Regions from separate parts of the Microbacterium oxydans genome, predicted to be linked through region 1. Evidence: predicted binding sites of a transcription regulator. Region 1 holds the regulator's gene; the other holds the start of a gene.

Region 1 (5,562 bases):
AGCAGCTGGATGCCGGCATCCCCCGACTTCTCGGGGTGGAACTGGGTCGCCGACAGCGGGCCGTTCTCGACGGCCGCGAGGAACGGGTCCCCGTACGTCGTCCAGGTGAGCGCGGGCTCGGGGAACGGAGGGATGACGTCGAGTTCCCACGACTGCGCGGCATAGGAGTGCACGAAGTAGAAGCGCTCGTGCTCGATGCCCCGGAAGAGGACGCTGTTCGCCCCCGGCTCGACCGTGTTCCAGCCCATGTGCGGCAGTACCGGGGCATTCAGCTCGGTGACCGCTCCCGGCCACTCGCCGAGGCCCGCGGTGTCATGACCGCGCTCGACGCCGTGTTCGAACAGCACCTGCATGCCGACGCAGATCCCGAGCACCGGACGGCCACCGGCCAGCCGACGGTCGATGATCTCGTCTCCGCCGTGCGCGAGCAGTGCATCGCGGACCGCCTGGAACGCGCCGACGCCGGGGACCAGGAGGCCATCGGCCTCGAAAGCCTCCTTGCGGTCCCGTGTGAGCACGGCATCCGCTCCGGCGGCGACGAGCGCCTTGACCGCGGAGTGGACGTTGCCCGACTCGTAGTCGAAGACCGCGACGCGGGGACTGCTGCTCACAGCGCACCCTTGGTCGACGGGATGCCGTCGACGAGGGGGTCGAGGGCCTTGGCCTGCCGGAACGCCCGGGCGAACGCCTTGTACTCGGCCTCCGCGATGTGGTGCGGGTCGCGGCCGCCGAGCACGCGGACGTGCACGGTCAGCGCGGCGTTGAAGGTGATGGCCTCGAAGGAGTGGCGCACCAGCGAACCCGTGAAGTGCCCGCCGATGAGGTGGTGCTCGAAGCCCGCCGGCTCCCCGGTGTGCACGAGGTAGGGGCGGCCGGAGATGTCGACGACCGCCTGCGCGAGAGCCTCGTCGAGCGGGACGAGGGCGTCGCCGTAGCGCGAGATGCCGGACTTGTCGCCGAGCGCTTCGAGGATCGCCTGACCCAGCACGATCGACACGTCCTCGACGGTGTGGTGTGCGTCGATGTTCGTGTCGCCCGAGGCACGGACCGTCAGGTCGGTCAGCGAGTGCTTCGCGAACGCGGTGAGCATGTGGTCGAAGAAGGGCACCGAGGTGTCGATGCGGCTCGCACCGGTGCCGTCGAGGTTCAGCTCGAGCTCGACGGTGGACTCCGACGTGCTGCGCACGCGGCTCGCGGTGCGCGGGGTCAGTGCGGGGGTGCTCATGAAGCCGATCCTATCGAGGCCAGTGCGTCCAGGAATGCGGTGGTCTCGGCCTCGGTGCCGGCGCTCACCCTGAGGTGACCGGGGATGCCGACATCGCGCACGAGCACGCCCCGATCGAACAGCTGCTGCCAGGTCGCCTTCGGGTCGGCGACCCCGCCGAACAGCACGAAGTTCGACCACGACTCATGCGGCGTGTAGCCGAGAGCCTCGAGCGTCGCCGTGATCCGATCGCGCTGCTCGATGATCTCCTCGACCATCCCGAGCATCACGTCGGCGTTGCGCAGCGCCGCCACGGCAGCCGCCTGCGTGAGCGCGCTCAGGTGATACGGCAGGCGCACCAGACGCAGCGCGTCGATGAAGGCCGGGTCGGCCGCGAGGTAGCCGACCCTGGCTCCGGCGAAGGCGAACGCCTTGCTCATGGTGCGGGACACCGCGAGGCGGGGGCGGCCCTCGAGCAGGGTCAGAGCAGAGACCGCGTCGTGCGGAGCGAACTCCTGGTAGGCCTCGTCGACGATCACGATGCCGCGAGCAGCCTCGTAGACGGCCTCGATGACGTCGAGGCCGAGCGGCGTGCCCGTCGGATTGTTGGGCGAGCAGAGGATGACCACGTCGGGGTCGGCGGCGCGGACCTGCTCCGCCGCTTCCTCCGGGGTGATCGTGTAGTCGGGCTGCCGGGTGCCCGCGATCCAGCGGGCACCGGTCCCCTGCGCGATCAGCGGGTACATCGAGTACGTGGGCGCGAAGCCGAAGGCGGTTCGGCCGGGACCCCCGAAGGCCTGCAGGATGTGCTGGAGGACCTCGTTGGAGCCGTTGCCCGCCCAGATCTGCTCGGCGGAGACGCCGTGGCCCAGGTAGTCGGCGAACGCCTCGCGCAGCGCGGTGAACTCCCGGTCCGGGTAGCGGTTGACCTCGTGGATCGCGACGGCGATGTCGTCGAGGATGTCGCTCGCGACGGCATCCGGAATCGGATGCGTGTTCTCGTTCACGTTGAGCGCGATCGGGAGCGGCGCCTGCGGTGCTCCGTACGGAGTCAGTCCACGAAGATCGTCACGCAACGGCAGATCATTGAGGGAGAGGGTCACCCTTCCCATGTTAAGCCGCTCGTCGAGCGGATGACGCAAAGTTGCCGCGGGCGGCTCAGTTCCCGTACTGAGCCGGGATCGCGAGCTCCTGACCGATCTGGAGACCGCCGCCGCGCAGCAGGTTCATCCGGCTGATGTCGCCGATGACGTCGCGCGGGTCGGCGTCGGGAGCGACCGAGGTCGCGATCGACCACAGCGTGTCCCCCGGCATGACCGTCACGGTCTCGATGCTCGCCGCCGGCGCGTCCGACCCGGAGGCGATCGCGCTGCCCCCGCTGAGGGCGGCGAAGGCGATACCAACGGCGAGGGGCACGGAGGCGAACGCCAGCAGCACGGCCCGACCTCGCATCGTCAGCCGGAGACGCGTGGTCGGACGGGCCGACGCCGGGATGACTGCTGCGGTGCTGAAGCTGATGCTGCTCATGTCGTGCTCCTTAGCCTGTCCCGAAGCGGGGAAGCCCCGGGGAAGTTGGCGTAGCGTTCGCATTCGCGTCTCGGCCGGGAGCCGTGAATGCGAAGCTACGTACCGAAGATATCTTCGAGTTCGAATATCTGTCAAGTATTCTTCGAAACCACCTCCGAAAATCGGCCGACACGCTCGAACAGATCTTCCAGATCCGGTCGATTCTCGGATACGGTTTCGATAAGAACACCCCACCACGGGCCTCCGACATTCGAAGAGGGACGTCGGATCACGCACTTAAGGAGCACCATGAGCGAGAACTCTGCCCCCGAGTCGGAGGCACCGCGGACGCGCCGGCGCAAGAGCCTGAGCCCCAAGCAGATGGCGATCCTCGAGGTCATCCAGAGCTCGATCGCGAACCACGGCTACCCGCCGAGCATGCGCGAGATTGGCGATGCCGTCGGCCTCAAGTCGCTCTCCAGCGTGACCCACCAGCTCGGCCAGCTCGAGCTCAGCGGCTACCTGCGGCGCGACCCCGGCAAGACCAGGGCGATGGAAGTGCTCATCGACCTGCCCGGCACCAGCACAGAGAACCCCGCTGACGTCGCGACCCCGGTCGGCGACGCCGCGCTCGTGCCCCTGGTCGGGCGGATCGCGGCCGGAGTGCCGATCACCGCGGATCAGCAGGTCGAGGAGATCTTCCCCCTCCCGCGGCAGCTCGTGGGCAAGGGCGACCTGTTCATGCTCAAGGTCTCCGGCGAGTCGATGATCGACGCCGCCATCTGCGACGGGGACTGGGTCGTCGTCCGCTCGCAGAGCAACGCCGAGAACGGTGAGATCGTCGCCGCGATGCTCGACGGCGAGGCCACGGTCAAGGTGCTGCGTCGCCGCGACGGGCACACCTGGCTCCTCCCCCGCAACTCGGCCTTCGAGCCCATCCTCGGCGATGAGGCCGTGGTGCTCGGCAAGATCGTGGCGGTGCTCCGCGCGGTCTGACCCGTCAGGAACGACGAAGGCCCTCCCGGAGCTCCGGGAGGGCCTTCGTCGTCCCGGGCACGAGTGTGACGCCGCGTGCCGTCGGCCCATAGGCTCGAAGCATGTCGTCGTCCCCGTACGGTTCCTGGTCCTCGCCCTTCTCCGCCGCGTCCGTCGCGGCTTCCTCCCCCCGCATCGACGGTGCGCGCTTCGTCGGCGCGGAGATCTGGTGGGGCGAGTCGGTCCCGGCCGAGAAGGGGCGCGTGACCGTGCGGAGCTCCTCCGGCGCCGAGATCCTCCCCGCCCCCTGGAGTGCGCGCTCCCGGGTGCACGAGTACGGCGGCGGCGCCTGGACGGCCGATGCCGACGGCACGCTGTACTTCGTCGACGCGGGCGACCAGCGCGTGCATCGCCTGGCCTCCGGCGACGTTCCCGTGCCCCTCACACCGCCCGGGCCCTCTCACGGTGGTCTGCGCGTGCAGGACGGCCGTCTGCTGGCGGTGCGCGAAGACCTGTCGACGACCCCGCACACGCGCGCGATCGTCGAGATCCCGATCGACGGCTCCGCCTCCGAAGACCCGACGGCTGTGCGAGTGATCGCGCAGGGAGACGGGTTCTTCGCCCACCCCGCACTCTCCCCCGACGGGACCCGCGCCGCCTGGGTGGCGTGGGAGCGCGGACGGATGCCGTGGGAAGACGCCCGCGTGCAGATCGCCGAGGTCGATGGCGGGCACCCGCACACGGTCCCGTCGCGGACGGCGCTGCAGCCCGAGTGGACGAGCGACACGGAGCTGCTCTTCGCCGACGCACCCTACGACCGCTGGGAGCTGTACCGCGTGACGGTCGACGGCGTCGAGCCCTCCGGCGCTCCGCAGCCGCTCGCCCCCGCCGACGCGCCGGCGGACGCCGACACCGGCTACGGCCTCTGGGTGCTCGGCAACCGCTGGTTCCGTCCCCTCGACGACGGACGCATCGTCGCCGTCCGCACGAACGGCCGCGACGAGGTCGTGGTCCTCGACGACAACGGCGGCACGGCGCTGGTCGACCTCCCCGCCGATGGACACGTGAGCGTGGACGATGTGGACGGGACGCGCGTGCTCCTCTCCGGGAACGGCTCCCGCGTCGCACCGGGACTCTGGTGCGTCGACACCGACTCCGGAGAGGTCTTCGCGGTGCGCGGCGGCGAGCCCGTCGGTCCGCAGTGGATGCCCCCTGCCCTGTCGATCGAGGTCGACGGTCCGCACGGTGCCGTGCACGCCTTCGCATATCCCCCGGCCCATCCGGAGGCGACGGCGCCCGAAGACGAGCTCCCGCCCTACGTCGTGCTCGTGCACGGGGGGCCGACGGCCCACGTCACGGGCGCGACCTCTGCGGCGGTCGCCTTCTACACGAGCCGCGGCATCGGCGTGCTCGACGTGAACTACGGCGGGTCGACCGGATACGGCCGCGCCTACCGTGAGCGCCTGGACGGGCAGTGGGGCGTCGTCGACGTCGACGACGTGATCGCCGCCGCCCGCGGCCTCGCCGACGCCGGGCTCGCGGATCCCGCCCGCATCGCGATCCGCGGCGGATCGGCCGGCGGATGGACCGTGCTGTCCGCGCTGGTCCGCGGAGGGACCTTCGCCGCCGGGATCAGTCGCTACGGCGTCGCCGACCTGCGGATGCTGGCCGCCGAGACGCACGACTTCGAGGCGTCCTACCTCGACGGCCTGGTCGGACCGCTCCCCGAGTACGAGCACGTGTACATCGAGCGCTCACCGCTGACGCATGCCGATCGCATCGACGTCCCCGTGCTGCTGCTGCAAGGCGGCGAGGACCGGGTGGTGCCGCCGTCGCAGTCCGAGGCGATCCGCGATGCACTCGCGGCGCGCGGCATC
Region 2 (5,562 bases), 130 kb from region 1:
TGGCAACCGCCAGGCCGCCCGCCTCTCGGGTGTGAAGGACCGCTGGGTCGACTTCTTCGTGATGATGAACATGTCGGTCCTCGCCTCGCTCGCCGGCATGATCTATGTCGCACGCGCCACCGCCTCCGGCCCTCAGGACGGCAACGGGTGGGAGCTCGACGCGATCGCCTCGGTGTTCATCGGTGGCGCGGCCGTCTCGGGCGGCATCGGCACCGTGATCGGCTCGATCATCGGTGGTCTCGTGATGGCGTTCCTGAACAACGGTCTGGCGCTGCTGGGTGCCGGTGCCGACGTGGTCTCGATGATCAAGGGTCTCGTGCTGCTCTTCGCCGTCGGCGTCGACGTCTGGAACAAGCAGCAGGGCCGCCCGTCGATCACCGGGTTCCTGACCCGTCGCTTCGGTCGCAAGCAGGACCCCGCGACCGACACCTTCGATCCGACGAAGACGAACTACCCCACCAGCCAGAAGTACGAAGCCCCCGCCGTCGACGAGACGCGCGGAAAGTAGGGGTCGAATCGCGTGCCGCACGCGTGACGAGACCTTCACACACCAGAGAAAGAGATCACATGAAGAAGATTCTTCTGTCGGCGACAGCGCTTGTCGTCGCGGGCGCCTTCGCCCTCACCGGCTGCTCCTCGGAGCGCGGCGGTGACACCGGATCCGGAGCGGGGGAGGAGACCGCCAAGGGCTTCGCCGCCGACGCCACGATCGGTGTCGCCCTCCCGGACAAGACCTCGGAGAACTGGGTCCTCGCCGGTCAGCTGTTCACGGACGGCCTGACCAAGGCCGGATTCAAGCCGGACGTGCAGTACGCGCCCGCCAGCAACACGGTCGCCGAGCAGCAGAACCAGATCCAGGCGATGGTCACCGGTGGCGCCAAGGTCATCATCATCGGTGCCAAGGACGGCAAGCAGCTCGCGACGCAGGTCGAGGCAGCCCGCGACGCCGGCGTCACCGTCATCGCCTACGACCGTCTGATCGAGAACACGGAGGCCGTCGACTACTACGTCGCGTTCGACAACTTCAAGGTCGGTCAGCTGCAGGGCCAGGCTCTGCTCGACGGCCTCGCCGAGCGCGCGGGCCACGAGGCTCCGTACAACATCGAGCTGTTCTCGGGTTCTCCGGATGACGCGAACTCCGCCGTGTTCTTCAACGGTGCGATGGACGTGCTGCAGCCGAAGATCGACGACGGCACGCTGAAGGTCGTCTCCGGCCAGACCGAGATCGCCCAGACGGCGACCGAGGGCTGGAAGGCGGAGAACGCACAGCGCCGCATGGACTCGCTCCTCACGTCGACCTACAGCTCGGCGACGCTGGACGGCGTCCTGTCCCCGAACGACACGCTCGCTCGCGCCATCATCACCTCGGTGCAGGGCGCCGGCAAGGATGTCCCGGTCGTCACCGGTCAGGACTCCGAGGTCGAGTCGGTCAAGTCGATCATGGAGGGCATCCAGTACTCCACGATCAACAAGGACACCACGCTCCTCGTCGAGCAGTCCATCAAGATGGTCGGCCAGCTCCAGAAGGGCGAGAAGGTCGACGTCAACGACACCGAGCAGTACGACAACGGCGTGAAGGTCGTTCCGGCCTACCTGCTCGACCCGATCATCGTCACGAAGGAGAACGCGGCCGAGGCTTACGCCAACGTCCCGAGCCTCCTCGAGATCGTGAAGTCGTACCAGTAAGTCTCACGACACCGTCCACGCGGACACCGTCCACGCGGACACACGAACCGTCCGGGCCTTCGGGTCCGGGCGGTTCGTCGTGTCAGGGATGAGGGGTGGTCGCGAGCGCCGCGAGCTCTTCGTGGGGCGTCGCCGCGGTGATGAGGACGAGTGGATCGGCGAGGTCCGACCACGCGGACAGCTGCCGCTCCATCCGCTCCAGCTCGGCGACGCCGCCGGCGTCCGTGAGCAGGGCGAGGATCCCGCGCTCCACGGAGTCGGTGGGAGCCTGTCGTGCCCGCGCCTCGACGCGGCGCCAGCACTCGTCGACATCCTCGCGGAGCAGCGTGCGTCGTATCCTTCCGCCGCTCGCCAGGACCGCGTCCTCGAACGCGGAGGCCTCCGCGGGGATGAAGAAGAGCTGTGGGAAGATCACGTTGCCTCCGGAGGCGATCTGCTCCCTGAGGACGGCCAGGGCGAGCGGCTGGACCTCGGCACCGGCCTGAACGAAGTCCACCGAGGCCGTACCCAGGAGTCCGCGCAACAGATCGACGTCGAGGTTGAGCCATCCGCGCCGGGCGTTGACGAACTTCCGTGCGTAGGTGGACTTGCCGGATCCGGGGAGGCCGTTGACGAAGATGCAGCAGCCGCCTTCCGTCCTCACCGGAGCTCCGGCCTCTGCTGTGTGGTCGTGGTCCATCGAATCCCCCCGGCTCACACCCTATTCGCCGTCTGCCGGTGATTCCGGAACCCGGATGATGCGCCGACTCCAGGCGCTGCTCAGAACGGAACGGGCATCTCGTCGGCGCTCGTGAAGGTCACCGTGTGCTGCGGTGGCGGGCGGTCGATGTACGCGCGACCCGTCGGACTCGTCCACGCCAGCACGCCGCCCGGGCGCTGTTCGACGTGCCAGGGGGAGTGGTGCTTGAGCATGTGATGTCGTCGACAGAACGCGGAGAGGTTCCCATCCGCGGTGGCACCGCCTGCCGATGCCGCATGATTGTGGTCGAGGTCGCACTTCCGCGCCGCGATCCCGCATCCGGGGAACCGGCAGCGCTGGTCTCGCGCGCGGAGGTGCCGTCGTAGCTGCTCACCCGGACGGTAGCGGTCTACCGCGAGCAGCCCGCCCGAGATCGGATGCGTCAGCACGCGCTCCCAGCCCGTCGCCGAGCCCGCGAGCGTCCGAGCGGTCGCCGTATCGATCGGTGTCACGCCGTCGAGCTCGGCAGGAGGAGACGTCGGCGAGGAGCCATCGTCCATCAGGGTGAGCACCGGCACCGTGACCTCGACCCTGGCGCGGATCTCGCTCAGCAGTCCGTCCGTCGTGTCATGCCCCACAGGGGTTCCGGTGAGCACGAGATCGGCGAGCAGGTCGGCGCGCAGCTGGTCGATCGTCCGCTCATCCACGGGAGGCTGTGCGGTGCCAGCAGCGGTGCCGGCAGCGGCGCGGGGATCAGCACCGGGATCGGCACCGGGATCGGCGCCGGCATGCTTCGCCGCCCTGCCGTTCTCCTCCTTCACCGCATGCGCCATCTGCGACAGACGGTCGAGCATCCCGTGCAGGAGGACGGCGGGTCCCCGCGCTCCGAGCTCGGCCATCCCGTCGTCGAGGTCTTTCACCCACACCCGCCGCTGGGCGCGCGCATCGAGATGCCGCTCGGTGATGCTGCGTTCCTGGAACCGTTCGGCAAGCCGCCGTGCGATCCGGCGCAGACGATTCGGAGACTCCGTCGCGGCGAGCTCCACCACTTCCGCGGCATACGCGGCGCGATCCTCGGCATCGTCGAGATGCGCTCCCGCGTCGACGATCACCCGCGAATGCGCCGCGCTGATCCGTCCTTCGCCCTGCGCCTCCCACACCGTCGGGAACCGCTCGACCAGCCAGGAAGCCTCGGCCATCCTCCGCTCGATCGTGCGGTCGCTCACATGCTGCGCCGCACCGATCTCGGCGGCGACCGTGCGGATCGCCATGTCGCCATGGTCAGGATGCGCGGCCTCACGAGCGATGTCGACCGCGAGGCGCCCGGCCATCGCGAGCATGCCGTCGCGGGCCGCCTGCATGCTGCTCAACGTCGATTTCGCCGCCTCGAGCGACGCCACCAGATCGGCGAGCATCGCCATCTGGGAATCCGTCGCGTCGAGCAGTGCTGTCATGACTTCAGTCCATCACGGACCACCGACATTCGAAACTATGTTCACCGGGATTCCGGCATCCGATCGACACCGGCCCGCCGATCCGAGGGAAGGGCTCCCGCGAGCTGAGCGCTAGTTCCAGATCGGGTCGTCGGGGTCGGGGGAGTCGGTGCCGTCGGCGTCGGTCATGATGCGCGCCTCGCCGATCCACGACCGCAGCGAATCGCCGTGGAGCATGTGGGGCTGCGGTGTGCCGAGGAGCTCCGGGGTCGTCACGACGGGCAGCGGCTCGTCGCTCGCGAAGATGACGACGTTGCCGAGGGGTCCTTCATCATCGTTCGGCTCGGCGTCGAGGACGACGGCGAGGTGATCGAACACGGTGCTCAGGGTGGCCGCCTGCCGTCGTGAGTACTCGAACGGATGCCCATCGAGCAGGTTCACCGCCACGACGCCGTCTGCTGCCGAGCGCGCGGCGACGCGGCGGTAGAACTCCTGGCTGGCCACGCGATGCCGGATGACGGCGGCGTCCCAGAGATCGACGACGGTGAAGCGCGCATCCACCCAGTCGGTGTCGACCGCGGTGCGACCGGTGGCTGCGGCGCCGAGCGCGGGGGACGGGGAGGACGGCAGGGGCGATCGCTCCTCGCCCGGAAGCTCCTCGCCCGGAAGTTCCGCGTCCGCCACCGCTCGTGCGTCGCCGAAGATGACCCGCAGATCCGTGCCGGCGGGCAGCGGCAGCGCGGCGATCACCGCTTCGTAGAGAGCGGGTTCGAACTCGACGACGAGTTGAGGCGATCCGGTGCGCGTGGCCTCGACATAGCGCGCCAGCGTGAGGGCTCCGGCGCCCAGATGCACGGTGAACAGCGGCGCACCGGGCTCCGCCGCGGCATCCATCGCCCGGGCGATGTGCTGGATGTACGCGTATTCGAGGTCGGTGGGCTCCGTCATCGAGACGACGGACTGCGGAATCCCGTCGACGCTGAGTTCGTAGCGACCGGGTCGCCGTTTCGACTGCATCAGCTTCGCCCTGCGGTCATCGAGCATGAGCGAGAACACCCGGCGATTCCTTGGCACCAGTCGATCTTAGGTCGGGTGGAGCCGAGGACGGCCGTGGCGCCCACCGCGCGCGGCTACCCTGGAGGGAACATGGCACATCTTCTCGGGGCTGAAGCCCTGCACCTCGAATACCCGACCAGAGTCGTCTTCGACTCCGTGACCCTCGGCATCGAGGAGGGCGATCGCATCGGCATCGTCGGCCGCAACGGCGACGGCAAGTCCAGCCTCCTCGGGATGCTGGCCGGCATCAAGGAGCCGAACTCCGGACGCGTCACGGTGCGCGGCGGCACCCGCATCGGCGTGCTCGACCAGGCCGACAACCTGCCGGACGACCTGACGATCAGCGCCGCCGTCGTCGGCGACACCCCGGAGTACGAGTGGGCGGGCGATGCGCGCATCCGCGACGTCATCGAAGGACTGCTCACCGATCTGCCCTGGGACGCCGAGATCGGCTCCCTCAGCGGTGGTCAGCGGCGCCGCGTCTCGCTCGCGAAGCTGCTCACCGGCGACTGGGACGTGATCGCGCTCGACGAGCCCACCAACCACCTCGACGTCGAGGCCATCACCTGGCTCGCGGGACACCTCAAGAAGCGCTGGTCTCCGAACTCGGGCGCCCTCATGGTCGTGACCCACGACCGGTGGTTCCTCGACGAGATCAGCACCGAGACCTGGGAGGTGCACGACCGCATCGTCGAGCCCTTCGAGGGC

Evidence for each region. The regulator LexA, encoded in region 1, represses DNA repair genes until DNA is damaged. The targets are predictions, from matches to a motif close to TCGAACANNTGTTCGA.
Region 2: the regulator LexA is predicted to act here: its motif matches at 3,849-3,864, upstream of MME74_RS12325 (HNH endonuclease signature motif containing protein).

Annotation. Positions count from the first base shown of each region.
Region 1 covers NZ_CP092891.1:2,427,322-2,432,883, forward strand. The annotation lists gene hisH (imidazole glycerol phosphate synthase subunit HisH) at 1-611, opposite strand, end outside; gene hisB (imidazoleglycerol-phosphate dehydratase HisB) at 608-1,225, opposite strand; gene MME74_RS11690 (histidinol-phosphate transaminase) at 1,222-2,316, opposite strand; gene MME74_RS11695 (LysM peptidoglycan-binding domain-containing protein) at 2,363-2,731, opposite strand; gene lexA (transcriptional repressor LexA) at 3,020-3,706, shown strand; gene MME74_RS11705 (S9 family peptidase) at 3,808-5,562, shown strand, end outside.
Region 2 covers NZ_CP092891.1:2,553,934-2,559,495, reverse strand. The annotation lists gene mmsB (multiple monosaccharide ABC transporter permease) at 1-508, shown strand, start outside; gene MME74_RS12335 (sugar-binding protein) at 568-1,686, shown strand; gene MME74_RS12330 (AAA family ATPase) at 1,769-2,329, opposite strand; gene MME74_RS12325 (HNH endonuclease signature motif containing protein) at 2,446-3,819, opposite strand; gene MME74_RS12320 (spermidine synthase) at 3,931-4,872, opposite strand; gene MME74_RS12315 (ABC-F family ATP-binding cassette domain-containing protein) at 4,945-5,562, shown strand, end outside.